Linked DNA regions of Verminephrobacter eiseniae EF01-2. The protein of the gene in region 1 binds, or shares a complex with, the protein of each later gene. Links are inferred from orthologs where the notes say so. Each region holds a gene or a part of one and is shown in the gene's direction. Other genes may lie near its edges.

The links. Proteins that work in one complex are often made in the same cells at the same time.
Region 2: the proteins of VEIS_RS04950 (region 1) and dnaX are in contact, whole or in part, in a cryo-EM structure (PDB 8GIZ), measured with the Escherichia coli proteins. The link is inferred for Verminephrobacter eiseniae EF01-2 from one-to-one orthologs.
Region 3: the proteins of VEIS_RS04950 (region 1) and dnaN are in contact, whole or in part, in a cryo-EM structure (PDB 8GIZ), measured with the Escherichia coli proteins. The link is inferred for Verminephrobacter eiseniae EF01-2 from one-to-one orthologs.

What each region holds. Positions count from the first base shown.
Region 1 is NC_008786.1:1,115,106-1,122,701, forward strand. Bases 2,585-5,513 are described here. They hold VEIS_RS04950 (DNA polymerase III subunit delta'), read left to right. Parts: upstream 2,585-3,485; coding sequence 3,486-4,541; downstream 4,542-5,513. Other genes in these bases: mltG (endolytic transglycosylase MltG), read left to right, coding at 2,585-2,720; tmk (dTMP kinase), read left to right, coding at 2,809-3,489; VEIS_RS04955 (PilZ domain-containing protein), read left to right, coding at 4,558-4,926; VEIS_RS04960 (TatD family hydrolase), read left to right, coding at 5,008-5,513. In the rest of the region: VEIS_RS04930 (ABC transporter substrate-binding protein), read left to right, coding at 1-765; CAF17-like 4Fe-4S cluster assembly/insertion protein YgfZ, read right to left, coding at 779-1,690; more of mltG, read left to right, coding at 1,758-2,584; more of VEIS_RS04960, read left to right, coding at 5,514-5,805; VEIS_RS04965 (ankyrin repeat domain-containing protein), read left to right, coding at 5,821-6,489; VEIS_RS04970 (ABC transporter transmembrane domain-containing protein), read right to left, coding at 6,524-7,596. UniProt on the Escherichia coli protein: Part of the beta sliding clamp loading complex, which hydrolyzes ATP to load the beta clamp onto primed DNA to form the DNA replication pre-initiation complex.
Region 2 is NC_008786.1:573,788-579,932, reverse strand. What follows is about bases 603-3,521. They hold dnaX (DNA polymerase III subunit gamma/tau), read left to right. Parts: upstream 603-1,099; coding sequence 1,100-2,944; downstream 2,945-3,521. Other genes in these bases: recR (recombination mediator RecR), read left to right, coding at 3,320-3,521; VEIS_RS02480 (YbaB/EbfC family nucleoid-associated protein), read left to right, coding at 2,970-3,302; VEIS_RS02490 (2-hydroxyacid dehydrogenase), read right to left, coding at 603-912. Also shown: more of VEIS_RS02490, read right to left, coding at 1-602; more of recR, read left to right, coding at 3,522-3,910; VEIS_RS02470 (IS5-like element ISVei5 family transposase), read right to left, coding at 4,020-5,507; VEIS_RS02465 (NAD(P)/FAD-dependent oxidoreductase), read right to left, coding at 5,736-6,145. UniProt on the Escherichia coli protein: Part of the beta sliding clamp loading complex, which hydrolyzes ATP to load the beta clamp onto primed DNA to form the DNA replication pre-initiation complex.
Region 3 is NC_008786.1:515-6,722, forward strand. Bases 603-3,584 are described here. They hold dnaN (DNA polymerase III subunit beta), read left to right. Parts: upstream 603-1,525; coding sequence 1,526-2,644; downstream 2,645-3,584. Other genes in these bases: dnaA (chromosomal replication initiator protein DnaA), read left to right, coding at 603-1,430; gyrB (DNA topoisomerase (ATP-hydrolyzing) subunit B), read left to right, coding at 2,807-3,584. Outside these bases: more of dnaA, read left to right, coding at 1-602; more of gyrB, read left to right, coding at 3,585-5,413. UniProt on the Escherichia coli protein: Confers DNA tethering and processivity to DNA polymerases and other proteins. Acts as a clamp, forming a ring around DNA (a reaction catalyzed by the clamp-loading complex) which diffuses in an ATP-independent manner freely and bidirectionally along dsDNA.

The sequences.
Region 1 (7,596 bases):
CAGGTCCTGGCCTCGATGGGGGACGATCCCGGCTGGGACTGGCTGCTCGATGCCCGCCTGAGCGGGCGCATCGCGCTGGTCGACGAGCCGGCGATCGGTATCTTCGACGCGGCGCTGGCCGCCCGGTCCACGGGCGAATTCGAGCCGCGCGACATCGGCAATCTGAGCATCCGCGAAATCGATCGGCTCATCGCCATCTTGCTCGAACGCAAACGCCGCGGGCACTTCGTCGGATTTTGGAAGACCATGGCCGATTCGGTGCGCCTGATGCAAGGCGGCATGGTGGGCGTGCAAAGCATCTGGTCCCCGGCGCTGACCGCGCTCGCCGCCGAAGGTGTGCCGGTGATCGAGGTGGCCCCGCGCGAGGGCTATCGGGCCTGGCATGGCGGGATGTGCCTGTCGCGGCACCTCAAGGGCCGCATGCTCGACGTGGCCTACGACTATCTCAATTGGTGGCTTTGCGGCTGGCCCGGCGCGGTGATGGCGCGCCAGGGCTACTACATGGCGGCATCGCGCAGGGTGCGCGACTGGCTCTCGCCGCAGGAGTGGGACTACTGGTACGAGGGCAAGCCCGCCGCCTGCGATCTGCGCGGGCCCGATGGCCGCATCGTGGTCCGTGCCGGAACATTGCGCTCCGGTGGCTCGTATTGGCGCAAGGCGAGCCGGATCGCGGTCTGGAACACGACCATGGACGAGCACAACTACATGGCGCGGCGCTGGAAGGACTTCATCGACGATGCCGGCATCGATGGCGCCGCGCAGTGAAGGCGGCAGCCCGTCAAATGTCTTGCAGCAACGGGTAGGGCAGCGGCGCCAGCGTCAGTGGCTGCGCCGTTGCGGCGCCCACCTGCAGGGCCTGGTGCGCGGCAGCGATTTGCAGCGACACGATGGCATCCACGCCACCGCCGGGCGCAGCGGCCGCCTGCACGACGGTGCCGCAAGGCTGCGTCAGGTCGGTGGCAGCAAACACTTCGGCGCCGACGGCGATATCGGCCTCGGCATGCGCGATATAGGCGCGGCGCTTGAGCGTGCCGCGGAACTGGCTGCGCGCCACCACCTCTTGCCCGGGGTAGCAGCCCTTCTTGAAGCTCACGCCGCCCACGGACTCGTAATTGAGCATCTGCGGCACGAAGACCTGGGCCACGGGGCTGCTCAGCGTGGCCACGCCGCTCGCCACCTCGCTCCACAGCCACAGCGCGGTGGCGAGCGCGGGGCCTGCCGGTGGCGGGTCGCCGGCCGGCGCCACCCACAGCGCGCGGGGCTGGTTTGCCGCGGGGTACAGGTGCACCAGGCTGGCGGCGCCGATGTCGGCCTTGCTCCAGGCGGGCTGCGCGCCGCCGGCAACGGCCGCCAGTGTGTCGCCCGCCAGGCCGTAGAGGGCAAAGTCGGCGCTGGCGTCGGTCAGCCGGGCCTTGGCGCGCAGCACGAACATGGACAGGCGCGCCAGCGTGGCCGGGAGCAGATCGCGGCTGCACAGCAGCAGCCATTCGTCGGGGCGCCGCAAGCCGATGAAGCTCGCCTGCATGCGCCCTTTGGCCGACAGGAAGGCGGCCAGGCGCGCTTGCCGCATGTCGAGCGAGGAGAAATCCTGGGTCAGCTGGCTGTGCAAAAACGCGCCGGCATCTTCGCCCGCCACGCGGATCACGCCGAGATGGGACAGCGCAGCGATGCCGTTCAAGAGGTCCGTCATCGCTCAATTATGATGCCCGCTCCGATTCAGACAGGCGGCTAGGGTTGTGCGGCGTTTACTGGCTTTGATGTGCTTCGTATTGCTGGCCTCGGGGGGCCTGGCTTACTGGTGGCTGCACCAACCGCTGTGGACGGGCGCCCAGGCGCTGGAGTTGGCCATCGAGCCTGGCGCCACGGCGCGCGCCGTGGCCCGCGCCGTGGCGGCGGCCGGCGCGCGCACCGATGCGCGCCTGCTGTACGCCTGGTTTCGTTTCTCGGGCCAGGGCCGGGCGATCAAGGCCGGCAATTATGAGATTGCCCCCGGCACGACGCCCATTGCCTTGCTGCAGAAATTGGTCCGGGGCGAAGAAGCCCTGCGCACGCTGACGCTGGTCGAGGGCTGGAACTGGCGCCAACTGCGCCAGGCGCTGGCCCGGCAGGAGCAGCTCAGGCCGGACAGCGCCGCGCTCGACGACCAGGCGCTGATGGCGCAGATCGGTCGCCCGGGGGTGGCCCCCGAGGGGCGGTTCTTCCCGGACACCTACACCTACGCCAAAGGCTCCAGCGACCTGGCTTTGCTGCGCCGCGCGCTGCACGCGATGGACCGGCAGTTGCAGGCCGCCTGGGCCATGCGCGCCGCAGACACGCCGCTGCAATCGGCCGAGCAGGCGCTGATTTTGGCCAGCATCGTCGAAAAGGAAACCGGCCGCGCCAGCGACCGCAGCCAGATTGCCGGCGTTTTTGCCAACCGCCTGCGCGCCGGCATGCTGCTGCAAACCGACCCCACGGTGATCTACGGCCTGGGCGAAAAGTTCGACGGCAACCTGCGCCGCCGCGATCTGCAAGCCGACACGCCCTGGAACACCTACACCCGCGCCGGTCTGCCGCCCACGCCGATTGCGATGCCCGGCAAGGCCGCGCTGCTGGCCGCCGTGCGCCCCGAGGCCACGCGCGCGCTGTACTTTGTCGCCAAGGGCGATGGCGGCAGCCATTTCAGCGCCTCGCTGCAAGAGCACAACCGCGCCGTCAACCGCTATCAGCGCGGGCCGTAGCAATGCCGATCCCACAGGGTCGAAAATGCCCGCCGATGGCCACCACTGATGGCCGCAGATTCAACCCGAGATCAACCCGAGATTTCCGATGTCACGACCCGGCCTGTTCATCAGCTTCGAAGGCATAGACGGCGCCGGCAAGTCCTCGCATGTCGAGGGCCTGGCGGCTGCTTTTCGCGCCCAGGGCCGCAGGGTCACCGTCAGCCGCGAGCCGGGCGGCACCCCGCTGGCGGAAAAGCTGCGCGCGCTGCTGCTGGCCGAGCGCATGGACGCGCTCACCGAATCGCTGCTGATCTTCGCCGCCCGCCGCGACCACCTGCGCCAGGTCATCGAACCCGCGCTGGCGCGCGGCGACGTGGTGCTGTGCGACCGGTTTACCGACTCGACCTTTGCCTACCAGGGTGCCGGACGCGGGTTCGACCACGAAACGCTATCCATACTCGAGCGCATGACGAATACGGCAGCAGCGCACAAGGATGGTTTGCTGCCTGAGCCTGAACTGACGCTGTGGTTCGACCTGGCGCCCGAACTGGCCGCCGAGCGCATGGCTGGCGCCGCGCACCGGCCCGACCGCTTCGAGGCCCAGCCCGTGGAGTTCTTCCGCCGCGTGGCCCGGGGCTACGCCGACCGCGCCGCCGCAGCCCCCCGGCGCATCGTGCGCATCGATGCCGCGCAGGAGTGCCACCGGGTGCGGCAGCAACTGCGCGACGCGCTGGTGTGCAAAGGCTGGCTGGCGCCCATGGTGACCCCCCAAGGAGGGGCGCAATGAGTGCCGCCGGCGCCACGGCCCTGGCGCCCTGGATTGCCGCGCAGCGCAGCCGCTTGCTGGCCCAGCGCGGCCATGCCTGGCTGCTGCACGGGCCTTCGGGCCTGGGGCAGTACGCGCTGGGCATGGAACTGGTGCGCGCCTGGTTATGCGATGCGCCGATCGCGCCGGGTGACGTGCCGATCGCGCCGGGCAATGCACCCGCCGCGCAGGGCGCCGCCTGCGGCCAATGCGGCAGTTGCCATGCCATCGATGTGCGCACCCATGCCGACCTGTGCGTGCTGATGCCCGAAGTGCAGATGATGGCGCTGGGCTGGCCGCTGTCGGAAAAAGCCCAGGCCGAGATCGACGACAAAAAGCGCAAGCCCAGCCGGGAGATTCGTGTCGAGGCCATGCGCGACGCGCTGGAGTTTGCCCAGCGCACCGCCGGCCGTGGGCGGGGCAAGGCGGTGCTGGTGTACCCGGCCGAACAGATGAACCAGATCACGGCCAACGCGCTGCTCAAGACGCTGGAGGAGCCCCCCGGACAGATCCGCTTCGTGCTGGCCAGCGAGGCCGCACACCTGCTGCTGCCCACCATCCGCAGCCGCTGCCTGGGCCACGCCATGGTCTGGCCGGCGCCCGTTCAGATGCAGGCTTGGCTACAGGCGCAGGGCTTGGCGCCAGAGGCGGCCGCGTCGTTCCTGCGCGCCGCAGGCGGTCGGCCCGATGATGCGCTGGCGCTGGCGCAGTCCGGCCGCAGCCCCCAGGCCTGGGCCAGCCTGCCGCAGGCCATGGCGCGCGGGGAGGTGGCAGCGCTGGGCGACTGGACGCCGGCCCAGGCAATCACTGCATTGCAAAAGCTCTGCCATGACCTGCTGGCAGCCAGTGTGGGCGCAGCGCCACGCTACTTTGCGCCGGCAGACCTGCCCCGGGTGCCGCCGCTGGCGGCTTTGACCCGCTGGTCGCGTGCGCTGGCCAAGGCCGCGCGCACCGCAGACCACCCGTTCAATGCCGGATTGATGCTGGAGGCGCTTGTCGCTCAGGCGCGAAACACCCTACACTCCAAGCATTGAGCCGCCATCGACCCCCATGAGCAATCCATCGACCACGCCGGCCGCGCCCCGCCCCAGCGTGATACAACTGGCCATCAAGGAAAAGCCGGCCTTGCATATGGCCTACATCCCCTTGTTTACCGATGGGGGCATCTTCGTGCCCACCCACAAGGACTACAAACTCGGCGACGATGTCTATGTGCTGCTGACGCTGCCCGATGACACGCAGCGCTACCCGGTGGCCGGCCGCGTGGCCTGGGTGACCCCGGCCCGGGCTGCGGGCAACCGCACCCAGGGTGTGGGCATACAGTTTCCCAAGGACGACAAGTCGCGCCAGCTCAAGCTCAAGATCGAGACCCTGCTAGGCTCGGCGCTGGGGTCCGATCGCCCGACACAGACCATCTGATACAGACCCGATCCCCCAGCCCGTCGCCGCTGCCCCGTGCCGACCCGCGCTGGCAGGTCGGCGCTGTCGTTTCGTCACCGCATGTTCACTGATTCGCACTGCCATCTGGACTTTCCCGAACTGCGCGGCCAACTGCACGCGATCCGCCAGGCCATGGCGCAGGCACAGGTCGATCGGGCTTTGTGCATTTGCACGACCATCGAGGGATTCGACGGCGTGCACGCGCTGGCCATGGCCCACGACAACTTCTGGAGCACGGTGGGCGTGCACCCCGATAACGAGGGCGTGACCGAGCCGAGCGTGCAAGACCTGCTCGAACGCGCCGCCCTGCCGCGCGTGCTGGCCATTGGCGAGACCGGCCTCGATTACTACGGCATGCAAGAGCGCAAGGGCGGGCGCAGCATTGCCGACCTGCAGTGGCAGCGGGAGCGCTTTCGCACCCATATCCGTGCCGCCCGGGCCTGCGCAAAACCCTTGGTGATCCACACCCGCAGCGCCGCCGAGGACACGCTGGCCATTCTTCGGCAAGAGGGCGAAGACGGCGCCGGCAACCGGGCCGGCGGGGTGTTTCACTGCTTTACCGAATCGCTGCCGGTGGCGCGCGCGGTGCTCGATCTGGGCTACTACCTGTCGTTCTCCGGCATCGTGACCTTCAAGAACGCGCAGGAGTTGCGCGCCGTGCTGGCCTTCGTGCCGCTCGGCCGCATGCTGATCGAGACCGACAGCCCCTATCTGGCGCCCGTGCCCTACCGGGGAAAGACCAACAGCCCCGCGTACCTGCCCCATGTGGCGCGCCAGGTGGCGGACACCAAGGGCATCACGCTGCAAGCGGTGGCCGAGGCCACCAGCGGCAATTTCGACCGTTTGTTCAGGCCGTGAGTGACGGCGGCACCCATGCAGCGGCGTTCTGCGTTGACAGCCATGGCCCTGGGGCTGCTGGCCGCGCGCACCCGGGCGGACTCCTACGAGGACTTTTTTGCCGCCATCGCGCGCGATGACGATGCGGCCATCACGGCGCTGCTGCGCCGGGGTTTCGACCCGAACATGCGCGACCCCAAGGGGCAGGTGGGTCTGACGCTGGCGCTGCGCGCTGGCGCCAGCCGGGCCTTTGCGGCATTGCTGGCAGCGCCCCGGGTGGACGTGCAGGCGCGCAATGCCGAAGACGAAAGTCCGCTGATGATGGCCGCCATCAAAGGCCATGTGGCCGCCGTCAAAGCCCTGCTGGCGCGCTCTGCCGATGTGAACAAAACCGGCTGGGCGCCGCTGCACTATGCGGCCTCGGCCGGCGCGCCCGAGCATCTGCTGATCATCGGGTTGCTGCTGGAAAACCATGCCTATATCGACGCCGCATCGCCCAACGGCAGCACCCCGTTGATGATGGCCGCGCAGTACGGCTCGACCGAGGCCGTGCAACTCTTGCTGCAAGAGGGGGCCGACCCCGCGCTCAAGAACCAGTTGGGCTTGAGCGCCATCGACTTCGCGTTGCGCGTGGGCCGCGTCGATGCGGCCGAAAAAATCGCTGCCGCGATACGGCAGCGCCAGCCCGACCGGGGCAAGTGGTGAGCCGGCCCGGCATCACCCCGGCATCACCCCGGCATCACCCCGGCATCACCCCGGCATCACCCCGGGCCAGGCCATTGCCGCCAGCGGGCCGGGCCTGCAGGCGCGCATACAGGCCGCCGCGCGCCATCAATTCGCTGTGCGTGCCTTGCTCGGCGATGCGCCCGCGCTCCATCACCACCACCCGATCCGCATGTTCTATGGTCGACAGCCGGTGCGCAATGACCAGCGTGGTGCGTCCCTGCATCAGGCGCTGCAGGGCCTGCTGCACCAGCCGTTCGGACTCGGTATCGAGCGCCGAAGTCGCTTCGTCCAGAATCAGGATCGGCGCATCCTTGTAGAGCGCGCGCGCAATCGCCAGCCGCTGGCGCTGCCCGCCCGATAGCTGCGCGGCGTTGTGCCCGGCCACCGTGTGAATCCCCTGCGGGAGCGCGGCCACATGCTCGGTCAGATGGGCCGCAGCCAGGCACTCGTGCACGCGCTTTTCGTCGACGGCCCGGCCCAGCGCCACATTGCAGGCAATGCTGTCGTTGAGCAGCACCACATCCTGGCTGACCATCGCAAATTGCGCCCGCAGCGCACCCAGATCCCAGTCGGGCAAAGCCTGTCCGTCCAGCAGAATCCGGCCCGATGTCGGCAGCACGAAGCGCGGCAACAGGTTCACCAAGGTGGTCTTGCCGGCGCCAGAGGGGCCGACCAGGGCGACGATTTCACCGGGCTGCACGCGCAAACTCACGCGCTCCAGGGCCGGCGCACGCTCCGGGCCAAAGCTCACGCTCACGCTGTCGAGCGTGAGCGCGCCCTGGGGGGGTGGCTTTGGCGGCTTTGGCGGGTCTGACGGCTGCGCCTGCCCTGCCGGCTGCGTGCGTTGTGTGCGTTGCGCCCGATACGGCCCGCCGGTTTCGGCGCCGGTCTCCTCCAGCAGGCCCAGGCCGCGCTCGAGCGCGGCCACGCCGCGCGTCACCGGGCTGGCCACATCGGCCAGGCGCCGGATCGGCGCGATCAGCATCAGCATCGCCGTGATGAACGAGACGAAGCCGCCCACGGTGACATCGCCGGCATCGCCGGCGCTGTGGCTTTGCCACAGGGCGATGCAGATCACCACCGACA
Region 2 (6,145 bases), 540 kb from region 1 along the record:
CGGGTCCACCACCCCGGCCACGGCCCCGCCTTGCTCCAGCGTGGTGATCTTGTGCGCAATCTGGGCAATGCTCTCCTGGCGCAATGTGCGGGCCGAGATATGGGGCGTGACGGTGATCCGGGGATGGCGCCAGAACGCATGGTCGGCGGGCAGCGGCTCGCTGCGAAACACATCCAGCGTGGCGCCGGCGATATGGCCGCTATCGATCAGCGCCAGCAGATCCTCATCGACCAGATGCGCGCCGCGCGCCACATTGATCACATAGGCGCCCGGTTGCAGCCGCGAGAGGGTCGTGCGGTTCATGATGTCCACGGTATCGGGCGTGAGCGGCAGCAGGTTCACCAGCACGCGGCTGGCCGCCAGAAATGCATCGAACCCGTCGGCCCCGCTGAAGGTGCGAACCCCGTCCATGGCGGTCTTGCGCGAGCGGCTCCAGCCATTGACCGGGAACTCGAACTGCGCCAGCGCGCCGGCCACCCGCTGCCCCAACACCCCCAGCCCCATCACGCCCACCGGCAGATCCGCGCGCCGGCGCGGCGGGCGCAGGTCGTCCCAGCGCCCGGCCCGCATTTGGCCCGCATAGGCATCGAACTCGCGCAAATGGCCAATCACCGCATGGCACACATATTCGGCCATCTGCACCGCCATGCCCGCGTCATCGAGCCGCACCACCAGCGCTGCGGGCGGCAGGCGCAGGCGCAGCAGCGCATCCACGCCCGCGCCCAGGTTGAACAAGGTTCTGAGCCGCGGCTGCTCGTCGATGAACTGTTGCGGCGGCTTCCAGACCACGGCATGGTCGGCCTGCGGGGCACCGGGCTGCCACAGGCTGATGTCAGCCTGTGGCAGTGCGGCGGCCAGCCCTTGCAACCAGGGCCCGGCCTGGGTGCCGGTACAGCAAAAGGTGATTTTCATCTGGTTGACGAGCCTGGCCCCGGCACTGACTCCACAGTTAGGGCTGCTTGGTTCCCCACCTGACCCGGTTGGCCGCTTTACCATGCGGGCAGGCCCGTCGGCCGCGATTGTAGCCGCAGGCCAGTCCTGTTTTGCGCGCCCGGCCCGGGCTGCGCTGCCGCGCTGCCCGGGCCGTAGAATCGGGCGCATGTCCTACCTCGTGCTCGCCCGCAAGTACCGACCGCGCAATTTCGCCGAAATGGTGGGGCAAGAGCATGTGGTGCAGGCCCTGAGCAATGCGCTGACCCGGCAGCGCCTGCACCATGCCTATTTGTTCACCGGCACGCGCGGCGTGGGCAAGACCACGGTGGCGCGCATCCTGGCCAAGTCGCTCAACTGCCAGGGCCCGGATGGGCAGGGCGGCATCACCGCGACGCCCTGCGGCATCTGCCCGGCCTGCAGCGACATAGACAGCGGCCGTTTCGTCGATTACACCGAACTCGACGCCGCCTCCAACCGGGGCGTCGACGAGGTGCAAAGCCTGCTCGAGCAGGCGGTGTACAAGCCGGTGCAGGGGCGCTTCAAGGTCTTCATGATCGATGAGGTGCACATGCTCACGAACACGGCGTTCAACGCCATGCTCAAGACGCTGGAAGAGCCGCCCGAGTACCTCAAGTTCGTGCTGGCCACGACCGACCCGCAGAAGGTGCCGGTCACGGTGCTCAGCCGCTGCCTGCAATTCAACCTGCGCCCCATGGCGCCGCAGACCGTGCACGCGCACCTGGTGCAGGTGCTGGCGGCCGAACAGGTGGCCGCCGAGCCCCAGGCCCTGCAACTGCTGGCGCGCGCGGCGCGCGGCTCGATGCGCGATGCGCTGTCGCTGACCGATCAGGCCATCGCCTTTGGCAGCGGCCAGTTGCAAGAAGCCGCCGTGCGCCAGATGCTGGGCGCGGTCGACCGCTCGTATGTGTTCCGGCTGATCGATGCGCTGGCGCAAGGCGATGGCCGGGCGGTGGTCGAAACCGCGCAGGAGTTGCGGCTCAACGGCCTGTCGGCCGCATCCACGCTCGAAGAGATGGCGGCCGTGCTGCAACGGATGGCAGTGCTTCAGGCCGTGCCGCAGCAGGCCGACGCAGTGGATGCGCAAGATCCCGAGGCGGCAGAAACCGCCCGGCTGGCCGCCGCAATGCCGGCGGACGAAACCCATCTGCTGTACAGCCTGTGCCTGCACGGGCGCGGCGAACTGGGGCTTGCGCCCGACGAATACGCGGCGCTGACCATGGTGCTGCTGCGCCTGTTGGCCTTCAAGCCCGGCGGCGCGCCGAGCGAAAAAAAAAGCCTGCACCAGCCTGAAGCCGCCCCTTCGGGCGCGGTGCCGGTATCCGTGCCGGTCCCGGCACCAACACCGGCACCGGCACCGGCTGCTGCTGCTGCGGCTGCGAGCACCCCGGCAGACCCTGTGGCGCCAGCGCAGACCATTGCGCCGGCGCTGCTCGACCCGGCCGGTGCCGAGAAGTCCGGTGCCGCTGCGGTGCAATCAGCACCGTTGCAGAATGCGCCTGAATTCGTAGCCATTCCGGTGCGGGTGACACCCGAACCCGGAGCCCGCTTGCAGCCCACGCCGCATTGCGCGTCCATGCCAGCGCCTGTATCGGAGCGTTGTACCCCGACCGAAGAGGGCGACATCTGGCATGCCACCGTGCAGGAACTGCTGGCCGCAGAGGCCATCACGGCGCTGGCGCGCGAGTTGGCCTTGCAATCGCAACTGCTGGCGCGCGACGACGGGCACTGGCTGCTGCGCGTCGACAGCGAGTCGCTGAACCAACCCACGGCGCGCGAGCGGCTGCGCGCCGCGCTACAGGCCGCAGGCCATGCCAGCCAAATCCGTGTCGAGCTGGGCGTCGTCTGCGACAGCCCCGCCCGCCGCAATGCCGCCGCCACCGCCGAACGCCAGCGCCGCGCGCAGGCCATCGTGGCCAACGACCCCTATGTGCAGTCGCTGATGCGCGAGCACGGCGCGAAAATCGTGCCGGGCAGCGTCAAACCTGCATGAACCCTCCAGCAAAAAGGAAACCCCCATGTTCAACAAAGGACAGCTCGCCGGCCTCATGAAGCAAGCCCAGGCAATGCAGGACAACCTGAAAAAAGCCCAGGACGAACTGGCGCTGATCGAAGTCGAAGGTGAATCCGGCGCCGGCCTGGTGAAGGTGCTGATGACTTGCAAGCATGATGTCAAACGCATCCGCATCGACCCGAGCCTGCTGGCGGAGGACAAGGACATGCTGGAAGACCTGGTGGCGGCGGCTTTCAATGCCGCCGTGCGCAAGGCCGAGGAAACTTCGGAGCAGAAGATGGGCAAGCTCACCGCCGGTATGCCGGGCCTGCCCGGCGGCATGAAATTTCCGTTCTGAAGGCGCGCGCACGCCGCATGTCCTCCAGCAACGCCCTCGATGCGCTGATACAGGCGCTGCGCCGTTTGCCGGGGGTGGGCGTGAAGTCGGCGCAGCGCATGGCATTTCATCTGCTGCAGCATGACCGGGCCGGCGGGCAGGCGCTGGCGCAGGCGCTGCACGACGCGCTGGGGTCGGTGCAGCATTGCGCGCGCTGCCACACCTTCACCGAAGCCGAGACTTGCCGCACCTGCCTGGACCCGGGGCGCGACGCCACCAGGCTGTGCGTGGTCGAGACGCCTGCCGATCAGGCAGCGCTGGAGCGCACCGGGGCTTTCAAAGGGCTGTACTTCGTGCTGATGGGGCGGCTCAGCCCGCTCGACGGCGTCGGCCCCAAGGAGATCGGCCTGCAAAAACTCATCGCGCGCGCCACCGAGGGCGGGGTGCAGGAAGTGATCCTGGCCACCAACTTCCATGCCGAGGGCGAAGCCACGGCCCATGTGATCAGCCAGGCGCTCAAGCGCCAGGGGCTGCATGTGACCCGGCTGGCGCGCGGCGTGCCGGTGGGCAGTGAACTGGAGTATGTGGACCTGGGCACGATCGCCCATGCGCTGGTCGATCGCCGTTGACCGGCAGGCCAGTGTCGCGTCACCGATCAGATGTCGCAGGCTGCGCGCAGCCATCGGAGCGCAGCGCAAGGCGCATCGCGCAGCCCATACCGAGTCGGACCTGCGAAATTCATTTCGCTATCGCAGCGAACCGCGCGGCGGCGCGTGATGGCGTGATTTCGTTGGATGCGAAGAAGTGGGGGACGCCGATGAGCGTGCGCAGCAAGGCGATCAGGCGCAATAAAAGGCCCTTGAGCCCGAGGCGCATGATGGCGCGCAGCAGCCAGCGGATGTTGTAGCCCGCCGCACACAGCACTGCATGCAGCGCGTCACCGGTGGCACCCTGCAGCCAGCACCGATCCATCCCGTTGTCGTGCTTCAGGTGTCCGATGGTGGGCTCCACCGCCTGCCTTCGCTTGAGCCAGCGGCGCTGGGCATCGGTCAAGGACTTGAAGCGCCCCCGATGAATGATCTGGATGCCCGGATTGGCTGCGTCCACGCCCCGGAACCCCAGGTCCACCACTGCCTGCTTCGGGCTGGCGCCCGTGTCCTCCGTCAGGATCTTGACCTGCTCGAGTTGCTCGGCCAGCGTGTGGCCGTCATACGGGTTGCCCGTGAAGCTGCGCGCACCGACCACCAGCCCCTGCTTGTGCGTGACGGCCACGCTGACCTTCACGCCAAACTCGTAAGGCCGGCGCGCCTTCCCCTTGCCGATGCACTCAACTTCGGGCGCGTGCAATGCATAGAGTTTGTTCTTGTCCTTCGGGCGCTGGGTGCGAATGCGCTCGGCGCGGCCCATCAGTGCGCGCAAGCGATCGACGGCAGGCACCGATGTCGCAGGCAACTTGCAAAGCTTGCGCTGCACTTCGCGCAGCACGATACCCAGTACCGTGCGCTGGCGCTTGAGCACCTTCTTCAAGCGCTTGAACTGCTTGGCGTGGGCGTAGCCGCCAGCCCTGCGGCGCAGGTTCTTGCCTTCCTTGGCGAAGGTCTGCTTCAGCGCGATGCCCGCGCGCTTGGCGGCAGCCACCACCTTGGCGCGGGCGATCTCCAGCAGGCGGGAGTCCACGGGGTGGGCGATGGCCTTCTCCTGGACGGTGGTATCCACGATCACGCGCTCGAACTCGGCCGGCTTGATCGCCTTGGAGGCCACCGCAGTGTCGATGGTGGCCTTCAGGAGTTCCTCGACACCGGCCTCGCCCAGGATCGAGCGGAAGCGCCCGATCTGGGTGGCGTCGCAGGGCAGGCGTGGCTCGTAGAAGGTCATGCCGCTGAAGAACTGCCACTGCACGTTCTCGGCCCAGCGCTCGACCAGTTCCTCGTCGCTGAGCTTGTAGACGTGCTTCAGATACAGCAGGCTGGCCATGAGGCGCAGGGGAAGACGCGGGCGGCCCGCGGCGGCGACACCGGCGCCCGCGACCTGGAGCGAAGGGCCGAAGAGATCGTCGTGTTCCAGAACTCGACCGGCACGGACCCGACGCGCGAAATAAGGTGCCAGTGCCGCTTCGATCTGCGTCCAGGGAAGACGGCTCGCCAGCACCGCCAGCGGGTGGCGCAAGTCGATCATCTCGGCCAGACGGGAGCGGAAGAAATCAGCCGTGTCGGTGGGCTCGGGCATTGCGCAAATCTCTCAGGAATCAGCTGCCTGTTCAACGAATCCTGGGAGATTCGGTGGACCACAAAGAGCCAAAAATCCAGCATTCATGCGGGTCGCAGAGAATTTGCAGGGCCGACTACCGAGCGTATTGGCAAGCGATGCAACGCCGCGATGCGCTCCGATGGCCAGCGCAGACCGACAGATGATCGGTGACGCGACACCAGGAGCCGCAGGCGCGGCGAACGGGCCTCATTTCATCAAACTGCGCGCCACGGCCTCGCCGACCTCGATGCCATCGACCCCGGCGGACAAAATGCCGCCCGCATAGCCCGCGCCTTCGCCGGCGGGGTACAGGCCGGCGGTGCCGAGGCTTTGCAACTGCCCATTGCGGCTGATCACGAGCGGTGACGAGCTGCGCGTCTCGACCCCGGTCAGCACCGCATCGTGCATGTCGAAGCCCTTGATCTTGCGGCCGAACACGGGCAGGGCCTCGCGCAGCGCAGCGATGGCGTAGCCGGGCAGGGCCGCATGCAGGTCGCCCAAGGTCACGCCGGGCCGGTAGGAAGGCGCCACCGTGCCCCATTGCGTGGAGGGCTTGCCGGCCATGAAATCGCCCACCAGTTGGCCCGGCGCACTGTAGTCGCGCCCGCCCAGCACAA
Region 3 (6,208 bases), 1.1 Mb from region 1 along the record:
GCCCGCCCCCGCCTCTGCATTGGCCCGGTGCAAATGCCGCCGACGAACGCAGCGCCGGACAGGGTCTGTGGCAGGCCTGCGCAGAGCAACTGGCGCGGGACCTGCCCGAAGCGCAATTCAACACCTGGATCAAGCCCTTGGTCGCCCAAGTGGCGCAGGACTTCTCCAAGATCACCCTGCTGGTGGGCAACCGCTTCAAGCTCGACTGGATCCGCGCCCAGTACGCCAGCCAAATCACGGCGCTGCTCGGAGATTTGTATGGGCAGCCGATGGCCCTGGAGTTGGCGCTGGTGCCGCGTGAATCGGTGGCCCGCACGGCGCACACTCCTCGGCCCTCTGCATCCGGGCCGCCCGGCGCGCCGGGCGCCGAATCGGCCAGCGCCGGCCGCGACGAGGCGCCGCAGGCGTTGCGCCACCGGCTCAACGCCGCGCTGACGTTCGAGACGCTGGTCGAAGGCTCGGCCAACCGCATGGCGCGCTCGGCCGGCATGCATGTGGCCGGCATGCCGGGGCATCTGTACAACCCCTTGTTCGTCTACGGCGGCGTGGGCCTGGGCAAGACGCACCTGGTGCACGCCGTGGGCAACCGCCTGTTGGCCAGCCGCCCGCAGGCCAAGGTGCTCTACGTCCACGCCGAGCAGTTTGTCTCGGATGTGGTCAGGTCCTACCAGCGGCGCACGTTCGACGAGTTCAAGGAGCGCTACCACTCGCTCGATCTGCTGCTGATCGATGATGTGCAGTTCTTCGCCAACAAAGACCGCACGCAAGAAGAGTTCTTCAATGCGTTCGAGGCCCTGCTGACCAAGAAATCGCACCTGGTGATGACCAGCGACACCTATCCCAAGGGGCTGAGCAACATCCACGAGCGGCTGGTGTCGCGCTTCGATTCCGGCCTGACGGTGGCCATCGAGCCGCCCGAGCTGGAAATGCGCGTGGCCATCCTGATCAACAAGGCGCAGGCAGAAAGCACGGAAATGCCCGAGGAAGTGGCCTTCTTCGTGGCCAAGAACGTGCGCTCGAACGTGCGCGAGCTCGAAGGCGCGCTGCGCAAGATCCTCGCCTACTCGCGCTTCAACCAGAAGGAAATCTCCATCCAACTGGCGCGCGAGGCGCTGCGCGATCTGCTGTCGATCCAGAACCGGCAGATCTCCGTGGAGAACATCCAAAAGACCGTGGCCGACTACTACAAGATCAAGGTCGCCGACATGTACAGCAAAAAGCGCCCGGCCAGCATTGCCCGCCCGCGCCAGATTGCGATGTACCTGACCAAGGAACTGACGCAAAAGAGCCTTCCCGAAATCGGCGAATCATTTGGCGGGCGCGACCACACCACCGTTTTGCACGCCGTCCGCAAGATTGCCGCCGAGCGCCAGCAACTGACCGAACTGAACCAGCAACTGCATGTGCTCGAACAAACGCTCAAAGGTTGAAAACACCGGCCGGCAGCGGCCCGGAAAAGAGCGCCGCGCAACAAGGCAAAATGGCGGGTCGCGCAGCGTCCCGAAAAACTCCAGAGGTTGATGACATGATTGTCCTGAAAGCGACACAAGACAAGGTTCTCGCGGCTTTGCAATCCGTGGCCGGCATCGTTGAGCGCCGCCATACGCTGCCGATCCTGGCCAATGTGCTGATCCGCAAGACCGGCAATGCCTTGCAACTGACGACCAGCGATCTGGAAATCCAGATCCGCACCACGGCCGAGCTTGGCGGCGACACCGGCGAATGCATGACCACCATGAGCGTGCGCAAGCTCATCGACATCTTGCGCACCATGCCGGGCGAGCAGACGGTGAGCCTGGAGTCGGACCAGTCCAGGCTCATCCTCAAGGCCGGCAAGAGCCGCTTTACGCTGCACAGCCTGCCGGGCCAGGACTTCCCGCTGGTGCAGGAATCGGCCGCGTTCGGCCCGGTGTTCAGCGTTCCGCAAAAGACCCTGAAGAGCCTGCTGGGCCAGGTCTCGTTCACGATGGCCGTGCAGGACATCCGCTACTACCTCAACGGCATCTTGTTCGTGGCCGAGGGCCAAACACTGTCGCTGATCGCCACCGACGGCCACCGCCTGGCTTTCGCCTGCGCCACGCTCGACGTGCAAGTGCCCAAGCAGGAAGTCATCCTGCCGCGCAAGACCGTGCTCGAACTGCAACGCCTGCTCAGCGACGCGGACGGCGACAACCGGCCCCACATCGAGATGCAGTTTGCCAGCAACCAGGCCAAATTCACCTTTGGCGGCATGGAGTTCGTCACCAAACTGGTCGAGGGCAAGTTCCCGGACTACAACCGCGTGATCCCGAAGAACCACCACAACTGCGTCACGCTGGGCCGCGCGGCCTTGCTGACCAGCCTGCAACGCACGGCCATCATGACCAGCGACAAGTTCAAGGGCGTGCGCCTGAACCTGGAGCCCGGCGCGCTGCGCGTGGCATCGAGCAACGCCGAACAGGAGGAGGCCGTCGACGAGCTCGATGTCGACTACGCCGGCGACAACATCGAGATCGGCTTCAACGTGACCTACCTCATCGACGCACTGGCCAACATGGAGCAGGACATGGTGCAGTTGGCGTTCGCCGACGGCAACAGTTCGGCCTTGCTGACCATCCCCGCCAACGACAACTTCAAGTATGTCGTGATGCCGATGCGCATCTAGTCGTGCGCCGTCCCGCCGACACCCTGGCTGCCGGCAACCAGCCGGCGCCACCCACCATGGACATGGCCGCCGGTAGCTGTGCAATGAGCCACCCGCAGCCAGCCCGAATCTCATCGAACACAGTGAAAAGCGCGCTTTCCACGGATCCCGAGGCCCCACCACATGACCGCTGACAACCCCCTGCCCGAGCCCGCACCCGGCGGCACTGGTGGGCCTGCCCTGCCAAAGATCGACACCCGGCAGGCGGGCGCCAGCGAAAGCTACGACGCAGGCGCCATCACCATCCTGGAAGGTCTGGAGGCGGTGCGCAAGCGCCCCGGCATGTACATCGGCGACACCAGCGACGGCACCGGACTGCACCACCTGGTGTTCGAGGTGGTGGACAACTCGATCGACGAAGCCCTGGCCGGCCACTGCGACGACATCGTGGTGACCATCCACACCGACAACTCGATCAGCGTGACCGACAACGGTCGCGGCATTCCCACCGGCGTGAAGTTCGACGACAAGCACGAGCCCAGGCGCAGCGCGGCCGAAATCGCGCTGACCGAACTGCACGCGGGCGGCAAGTTCAACCAAAACAGCTACAAGGTATCGGGCGGCCTGCACGGCGTGGGCGTGAGCTGCGTGAACGCGCTGAGCAAATGGCTGCGCCTGACGGTGCGCCGCGAAGGCCGGGTGCACCAGCTCGAATTTGCGCGCGGCTTCGTGCAAGACCGCCTGCTCGACACCGTGGACGGCGTCGCCGTCTCGCCGATGAAGCTCGCCGGCGCGACCGAAAAACGCGGCACCGAAGTGCACTTTCTGCCCGACGCCGAAATCTTCAAAGAAAACCGCGACTTCCACTACGAAATTCTGGCCAAGCGGCTGCGCGAGCTGTCCTTTTTGAACAATGGCGTGCGCATCCGCCTGAAAGACGAGCGCAGCGGCAAGGAAGACGACTTCTCGGGCGCCGGCGGCGTGCGCGGTTTCGTCGAATTCATCAACAAGGGCAAGACCGCCCTGCACCCGAACTCGTTTTACGCCACCGGCGAGCGCCCGGCCGAGACCTATGGCGGCATCCCCGGCACGCATATCGGCGTGGAAGTGGCCATGCAGTGGAACAGCGCCTACGCCGAGCAGGTGCTGTGCTTTACCAACAACATCCCCCAGCGCGACGGCGGCACCCACCTGACCGGCCTGCGCGCGGCGATGACCCGCGTCATCAACAAGTACATCGAAGAAACCGAAATGGCCAAGAAGGCCAAGGTCGAAGTCACCGGCGACGACATGCGCGAAGGGCTGTGCTGCGTGCTGAGCGTGAAACTGCCCGAGCCCAAGTTCAGCAGCCAGACCAAGGACAAACTGGTATCGAGCGAAGTGCGCGCCCCGGTGGAAGACATCGTGGGCAAGCTGCTGGCCGACTACCTGCAGGAAAAGCCCGCCGACGCGAAGATCATCTGCAGCAAGATCGTGGACGCCGCCCGCGCCCGCGAAGCCGCCCGCAAGGCCCGTGAAATGACGCGCCGCAAGGGCGCGCTCGACGGCCTGGGCCTGCCCGGCAAGCTGGCCGACTGCCAGGAAAAAGACCCCGCGCTGTGCGAGATCTACATCGTCGAGGGCGACTCGGCCGGCGGCTCTGCCAAGCAGGGGCGCGACCGCAAATTCCAGGCCATCTTGCCGCTGCGCGGCAAGATCCTGAACGTGGAAAAAGCCCGCTACGAAAAGCTGCTGACCAGCGACGCCATCCTGACGCTGATCACCGCCCTGGGCACCGGCATCGGCAAGGCCGGCGGCAGCGCCGGCGGCGACGACTTCGACGCCGCCAAGCTGCGCTACCACCGCATCATCATCATGACCGACGCCGACGTCGACGGCGCCCATATCCGCACCCTGCTGCTGACCTTCTTTTACCGGCAAATGCCCGAACTGGTCGAGCGCGGCCACATCTACATCGCCCAGCCGCCGCTGTACAAGGTCAAAGCCGGCAAAGAGGAGTTGTACCTGAAGGACGACCCGGCGCTGGACAACTTCCTGCTGCGCATTGCGCTGAACCAGGCCAGCGTGCTCACCGGCAACGCCGACCAGGCCGTGCTGAGCGGCGCGACCCTGACCGAACTGGCGCGCAAGCACCAGAGCGCCGAAAGCGTGATCGCCCGCCTGAGCCACTTCATGGACGCAGAAGCGCTGCGCGCAATGGCCGACGGCGTGCGCCTGCGGCTGGGCAGCCTGGCCGATGCCCAGGCCAGCGCCGTGGCGCTGCAAGCCAAGCTGCGCGAGCTGCACACCACCGGCGCCCCGGCCGAAGTGACGGGCGAGTTCGACGCCCGCACCGACAAGCCCCTGCTGCGCATCAGCCGCCGCCACCACGGCAACATCAAGAGCAGCGCGATCACGCAAGACTTCGTGCACGGCGCCGACTATGCCGCCCTGGCCGAAGCCGCCGAAACCTTCCGCGGCCTGCTCGGCGCAAACGCCAAGGCCATGCGCGGCGAGGCGGAAAAGCAAAAGGAAGAAAAAATCAGCGACTTCCGCCAGGCCATGAAATGGCTCATCAGCGAAGCCGAGCGCACCACCACCCGCCAGCGCTACAAGGGCCTGGGCGAAATGAACCCCGAGCAGCTATGGGAAACGACGATGGACCCGAGCGTGCGCCGCCTGCTGCGCGTGCAGATCGACGACGCCATCGAGGCCGATCGCGTGTTCACGATGCTGATGGGCGATGAGGTCGAGCCACGGCGGGACTTCATCGAGATGAATGCGCTCAGGGCGGGGAACATCGACGTTTGAACGGTGTAGAGCTAGGCATAAGACGCGAAATTGAGGCCCATAAGACGCGAAAACTATGATCTCTTCTCATTGATAGGTGCGCCCAGAGTGGCACATGTCGCGCGCGAGGCTTGAGGAATGGTCGTACGCGAAGCCGTTGAAGCGGAAGTTCGAAAACTCGCGATTCACAGCGTCACCGTACTGGGGCGCTACTCAGCCCTCCGGCCAAGCACCTCTCCTGGGTTCGTTTCGCCGACGGCGCTAGTGCACTTCGTCCGCAACCTGCGAGATGGCGCTCACCGTCACAAGCTGACTGAACAGGTGCCAACCGGAGTATTTCCCCAGTTGGCATGGCAGCCCGCAGCGGCTGCACGCTCGACGCTGCTCATTCACGCACCGACCGATGCAACTGCCGCCCTTGTACGGCGAGCCAAGCACTGCCAACAGACTTGGCCCGACGCGCTATCTCAGCGCCCCACTTCAACGGATTCGATCTTGTCAAGGAACGTCGATGAGCGCACAGCCTCAGAATCCCTCTCCAACACCCAACGTCCGCTTGGCCTGCATCGAGCTCAGCCGGTTCCGGCGCCTGGCTCAAACCCAAGTCAAGATCGACAAGAAGACCACTATCTTGGTCGGTGCCAACAATAGCGGTAAGACACGGACGGCGACTTCAACGAGGCGCTGCAGGCTGCCTTGGCGCCGTTCGCAGCCAAGGCGCCGCTGGACCTACAGCCCCTGGTGCCGCTCATCGAGCAAATCCGCAAGGGTGCCACGGCCGGCGCTGTTCCTTCTACAACCACCAGAAATGCTATT